Linked DNA regions of Sphingosinicella sp. BN140058. The protein of the gene in region 2 interacts with the protein of the main gene of each other region in a pairwise test. Links are inferred from orthologs where the notes say so. Each region holds a gene or a part of one and is shown on either strand. Other genes may lie near its edges.

Region 1 (3,078 bases), 630 kb from region 2 along the record:
CGCCGCGGTGAGGAAATGCTCGCCCGGAATGTACATGACGACATAATCGGCGGATTCGCCGAACTGATCCCAGTAATTCTTGCCGCCGAGCTGCTGGGCATGGTTGCGGATCGACTGGGCGTGCGCTTTGAGGTGGGCGGACCGGATCACCTCGTCGACCGCCTCGCTGGCGTCCAGAAATGCGTTGAGCGAGCATTTGGCGTCGATGATCAGCTTGCGCCCGCCCGGTAGACGCACGATCACGTCGGGCCTCAGCCGACCTTCGTCGGTGTCCACTGAGACTTCGGTGCGGAAATCGGCGAACGCCGAGAGCCCGGCCTGCTCGAGCACGTTCTTGAGGCTCTGCTCGCCCCAGCGCCCGCGCGCCTTCGGGCTCGATCGAAGCGCGTTGACGAGCCGGGCGGTTTCCTCGCGCACCTGGGTCTGGCCGGAGCGGACCAGCTCAACGGCCTCGCGCAGCTCGCGATAGGAGCCGACCCGTTCCTTCTCGACGTTGGAGAGCCCTTCCTCGTAGCGCTTGAGGGTCGCCTCGACCGGCTGGAGAAGCGCCTTCAATTTCTCCTCATTCTGCTTGCCGGCATGGCCGAAACGCTCCTCAGCCCGCTTCAGGAAAAGATCGTGCGCGCCTTCGAGCGCCCGCCCCGCAACCTCACCGAAGCTCTTCTGCAGCTTGGCTTCGATCTCCTTCAGATTGGCGAGCTGCTCCTCGTAGCTGCGCCGGCGCTCCTCCTCACCGCGTTCGAAGGCCGCCTTGGCTTCGGCGAGCTGCTGGCGCTCGGCACGAAGGGTGCGAAGCTCCTCCTCCATCGGGGCGATGCGGGCGGCGGCGGGGCGAAGCGTCGCCGCCTCCTGGGCGGCTGCGTCGCGCTCGGCGGCCAATGTCCTGACCTGATCCTGCAGCGGCTCGACACGCGCCGCGACGGGGCGCAGCGCCGCGGCATCCTGAGCTGCCGAATCCCGCTCCGCGGCCAGCATGCGCACCTGTTCCTGGAGCGGCTCGATGCGTGCCGCCACCGGCCGCAGCGCCGCGACGTCCTGCGCCAGGGTGTCACGCTCGGCGGTAATCGCGCGCAGATGGTCCTGCAACGCCGCTGCCTGCCGTGCGCGCTCCTCCGCCACCGCGAGATCGGCAGCGGCGCGGCGGAAGCCCTCCTGCTGCTCGTCGCGTTCCTTCCGCAAAGCCGCCGCCGAACGGCCGCCCAGCACGAAACCGAACGCAACTCCGGCAATGGCGGCCATGGCGATGACGATGAGTATGAGGCTGTCCATGCCCTGATCCCTGGTGGAACGAAGGGCGAACTTACGCGAGCCGTGTCCCAGGCTCAAGCGGCTGGCGGCGAAGTCCCTGATTTAGCTGTGGAGAAAAGCGGAGGAGCGCCCTGCCCCCCGCGGCGGGCCAAGTCGTCACGAAGTTTCTCGTCATCCCAGCGCACGCTGGGATCTCAGAGACGAGAGGCGCGGTGCTCGCCACAGGCGCTAAGCTCAACTGCGATGAGATCCCAGCTTAGGCTGGGATGACGAGTGTAGTGCAACGATCCAGGTGGTTTACGCAGCCAGCTTGGCGCGCTCCTTGCGGTACTTGGACAGCTTCTTGAGGATCATCTCGCGCTTCAGCCGGGAGAGATGGTCGATGAAGAGGATGCCCTCGAGATGGTCCATCTCGTGCTGCAGGCAAACGGCGATCAGCCCGGTCAGCTCTTCCTCGTGGGCGACGCCGTCGCGGTCGAGCCAGCGCGCACGGACCCGGTCAGGGCGATCGACCTCGGCATACATTTCCGGGATCGAGAGGCAGCCCTCATTATAGGGGACGAACTGATCGGATTCTTCGAGGATCTCGGGATTGATGAAGACCAGCGGCTTGCGGATCGGCTTGCCGTCCTCATCCTCTTCTTCCTGAAGATCGATCACCAGCAAGCGCTTGGGAACGCCGACCTGGATGGCGGCGAGGCCGATGCCGGGCGCGGCATACATCGTCTCGAACATGTCGTCGATCAGCTGACGGATCTCGTCCGTAACCTGTTCGACGGGCGTGGATTTCTGCCGGAGAATGGGGTCCGGTGTCTCAATGATCGGGAGGATGGCCATAGCCGAAAAATAGGTGGGCGGAGGCCGAAAATCAAGCTTATACGGGGCGTTATGAGACCGGACGCCGGGCTCGGAGCGCCTGGGCGAGCGTACCCTCGTCGAGATAGTCGAGCTCGCCGCCGACCGGCAGGCCATGGGCAAGCTGGGTGATCCGCACGGGATAGGTCTCCAGCCGCTCGGCGAGGTAGTGGGCGGTGGTCTGTCCTTCGAGCGTGGCGTTCATCGCCAATACGACCTCGTCGATGCCGCCGGCGGCAATCCGGGCGACCAGTCGGTCGATGCCGAGATCTTCGGGGCGGATCCCCTCCAGCGCCGACAATCGCCCGCCGAGCACGTGAAAGCGTCCCGGAAACAGCCTCGACCGGTCGAGCGCCCAGAGATCCGACACCTCTTCGACCACGCACAGCAGGCGATCGTCGCGCCGCGTGTCGGAGCAGACCGAACAGGGATCCACCGTGTCGACGTTGCCGCAATTGGAACAGACCGAAAGCCGCTCGTTGACCTGCTCGAGCGCGCGCAGCAGCGGCGCCAGCGCCACCTCTCGTTTCTTGAGGAGGTGCAGGACGGCGCGACGCGCCGAGCGCGGCCCGAGCCCGGGGAGGCGCGAAAGCGCCTGGGTCAGCGCATCGATTTCGGGAGAGGCCATGGCGACTAGGTAGCGGCGGCAGCGCACGGTTTCAAATCGCCGTGAAGGATGACGAGCGGCCCATCCCCGGTTAGAGCGCCGCCATGCGCATCGCCTTCATGGGAACTCCCGATTTCGCCGTGCCGACCCTCGCCGCCTTGCTCGGTGCCGGGCACGACGTCGTCGCCGTCTATTCGCAGCCGCCCCGCCCCGCCGGACGCGGCAAGGCGCTGCGCCCCTCGCCGGTGCAGCAGAGCGCCGAAGCGACCGGGATACCGGTGCGGACCCCGCTCACCCTGCGAGACGCCGAGGCGCAAGACGCCTTTCGTGCGCTCGACCTCGATGTCGCGGTCGTCGCCGCCTACGGG
Region 2 (3,072 bases):
TGCGGCGACGGTGAGATCCATCGTGTCGCTGTCCGGGAAAGCGAATCCGAGCGACGTGCCGCACGCCGCGCAAAATGGCCGCACCGCGATCGGCGACGAACGGTACCAGTCCGGCTCCGCGTCCCAGCGGACGTCCGCCTTGCCGATCGCCTTGTAGGCGATCGAGACGCTGCCGGTGGCGCGCTGGCACATCCGACAATGGCAGAGATAGGCATCGTCATCGCCGACCTGCGCAACGAAGCGGATCCGTTCGCACGCACAGCCGCCCGTCATCGTCTCCGGCATCGGCACTCTCCCGTGGCTGCGGTGCTTGTCGCCAACTGCGCGGCGGAAGGGAAGACGTGTTCGACGCTTGCCGACCCGGTCGGCCGCCGCTACCGCGCCGCGACCCCGCGCCAGACGGGGCGAGAGGGTGCCGGTCACCACCGGAGCTTCGATGTCCCCCGCCGCACCTCATGTCACCGCCGGCAAGCCGCACAGCCTCGTCGAGGACGTCTACGCCTTCGCGATCGGCTGCTCGTTCGTCGTGCTCGGCCTCGTCTGGCTGAAGAGCGCCGGTCTGGTCACCGGCGGCATGGCCGGGGTGGCACTCCTGCTCTCCTACCTGGTGCCGCTGTCGCCGGGCATGCTGTTCACTCTGCTCAACCTGCCCTTCCTGTGGCTGGCGCAGCGCAGCATGGGAACGGCGTTCATGGTGCGCACAGCACTCGCCAATTTCGCGATCACCGGCCTCGCCTTGCTCGCCCCGTCCGCTTTCCGGCTCACCGAGGTGAACGGCCCGTTTGCGGCTTTGTTCGGCGGCACGATCATTGGCATGGGCATCCTCGCGCTCGCCCGCCATCATGCCGGCGTCGGCGGACTCGGCATCGTCGCCCTGACCCTGCAGCGCAAGCGCGGCTGGAATGCCGGGCGGACCTCGCTCATCGGCGACGCCTTCATCCTCGCCGCGTCGCTGCCGGTGCTGGCGCCGCGGCAGTTCCTGCTCTCGGTGCTGAGCGCGGCGGCGATCAGCGGGGTGCTGATCGCCTACCACAAGCCCGGGCGCTATACGGGCTATTGAGATACCGAGCTCCACACGTCATCCCAGCCCTTCGGCACGCTCAGGGTGAACTTCAGCTGGGATCTCAGAACGAGAGGTCGCCGGCGCCTGTCATAAACGCGGGTGCGCAATGTCGAGGAGATCCCAGCTTTCGCTGGGATGACGAGATAAGATAACCGCCTCGAAGTACCACTTCGAGGCGAACTCCTTACGCCGCCTTCTGCAGGTGGCGGCGGCCGAGCAGTTCGGCGATCTGGACGGCGTTGAGCGCGGCACCCTTGCGGAGATTGTCGGAGACGCACCACAGGCTGAGGCCGTTATCGACGGTCGGATCCTCACGGACGCGGCTGATATAGGTGGCATATTCGCCGACCGCTTCGACCGGGGTGACGTATCCGCCGTCCTCGCGCTTGTCGACGAGCATCACACCAGGCGCTTCACGCAGGATGTTCTGGGCTTCCTCGGCCGAGATCTCGTCCTCGAACTCGATGTTGACCGCCTCCGAATGGCCGACGAAAACCGGCACGCGCACGCAGGTCGCGGTCAGCTTGATCTTGGGATCGAGGATCTTCTTGGTCTCGACCACCATCTTCCACTCTTCCTTGGTTGAGCCGTCGTCCAGGAAGACGTCGATGTGCGGGATGACGTTGAACGCGATCTGCTTGGTGAAGAAGGTCGGCTCGTTCGCGTCGCCGACGAAGATGTTCCGGCTCTGCTCGAACAGTTCGTCCATGCCGCTCTTGCCGGCGCCGGAGACCGACTGATAGGTCGCGACGACGACGCGCTTGATCTTCGCGCGGTCATGAAGCGGCTTCAGCGCCACCACCAACTGCGCGGTCGAGCAGTTGGGATTGGCGATGATGTTGCGCTTAGTATAGCCGTCGATGGCGTGGGCGTTGACCTCGGGTACGATCAGCGGGACGTCCGGATCCATGCGGTAGAGCGAGCTGTTGTCGATCACCGTGCAGCCGGCCGCAGCCGCCTTGGGCGCATATTCCTTCGACACCGCCGAGCCCGCCGCGAACAGGGCGATGTCCCATCCGGCCCAATCGAAATGCTCGATATTCTTGACCTTGAGCTCGCGGCCGCTGTCGCCGAAATCGATGACGTTTCCGGTCGAGCGCGGCGAGGCCACGGCGGCGATGTCGTCCAGCGGAAACTGCCGCTCGTGGAGGATATTGAGCATCTCGCGCCCGACATTGCCGGTCGCGCCGACGACCACCACCCGATAACCCATCTCGAACCATCTCCTGAAACTGCAGCGCCCCAGTTAGGCATTTTCGCGCATTTTACAATCGCCATCTGAGAGGGCGGAAGCAGGTTTGGGATCCCATAACCGTCCTCATCTCCCAATCTTCCGCGAAGATGTGGCTTTTCGGGATCCGGAGTGCACGATTTTGACGACTGGAGAGGGAGAGCTATCATCGGTGCGCGGCAAGGGGATCGAGGATGAAGCGTGGACTGATCGCGGCACTGATCCTGGGACTGGCGCTGCTCGCGCTTGCGTTCAAGGGAGCCCTCCTCGCGCCGCCGCCCGTCAGAGCGCCCGCCGCCGGACAGTTCGACACCGCTCGAGCGATGGGCCGGCTCACCCGCATCCTCGGCGACGAGCGTCCGCATCCGGTCGACAGCGCGGCCAACGACGCGGTGCGGGAACGGCTGCTCACCGAACTGCGCACGCTTGGCCTGACGCCGGTCGTCACCGACGGCATCGCCTGCGGCGGACTGGGAGCGTTCCGCGTCGTCACCTGTGCCCGGGTGCGCAACGTTCGCGCGACGATCAATCCGAACCAGAGCGGCAGCCATCTCCTGATCGCCTCGCATTATGATTCCACCCCGGCTGGGCCCGGCGCGGGCGACGACGGGATCGGCGTCGCCGCGGCGCTGGAGATCGCCGCTCTGGTGCGGGCGAGGAATCTGCAGCGCCCGGTCACCTTGCTGTTCACGGATGGCGAAGAAGCAGGCCTGCTCGGCGCCCGCTTCTTCGTGGACCGCGACCCGCTCGCGGCTCGGGTCGGCGCCGTAGTGAACAT

What was found.
Region 1: the proteins of ETR14_RS20560 (region 2) and def interact in binary tests that used the Escherichia coli proteins (3 or more experiments, as listed by UniProt). The link is inferred for Sphingosinicella sp. BN140058 from one-to-one orthologs.

Annotation. Positions count from the first base shown.
Region 1 is NZ_CP035501.1:5,179,880-5,182,957, reverse strand. What follows is about bases 316-3,078. They hold def (peptide deformylase), read right to left. Parts: upstream 2,086-3,078; coding sequence 1,546-2,085; downstream 316-1,545. Other genes in these bases: fmt (methionyl-tRNA formyltransferase), read left to right, coding at 2,815-3,078; recR (recombination mediator RecR), read right to left, coding at 2,135-2,731; rmuC (DNA recombination protein RmuC), read right to left, coding at 316-1,269. Outside these bases: more of rmuC, read right to left, coding at 1-315. UniProt on the Escherichia coli protein: Removes the formyl group from the N-terminal Met of newly synthesized proteins. Requires at least a dipeptide for an efficient rate of reaction. N-terminal L-methionine is a prerequisite for activity but the enzyme has broad specificity at other positions.
Region 2 is NZ_CP035501.1:4,552,771-4,555,842, reverse strand. The notes cover bases 263-3,019. They hold ETR14_RS20560 (aspartate-semialdehyde dehydrogenase), read right to left. Parts: upstream 2,277-3,019; coding sequence 1,248-2,276; downstream 263-1,247. Other genes in these bases: ETR14_RS20555 (M20/M25/M40 family metallo-hydrolase), read left to right, coding at 2,489-3,019; ETR14_RS20565 (YitT family protein), read left to right, coding at 437-1,060; ETR14_RS20570 (GFA family protein), read right to left, coding at 263-285. In the rest of the region: more of ETR14_RS20570, read right to left, coding at 1-262; more of ETR14_RS20555, read left to right, coding at 3,020-3,072.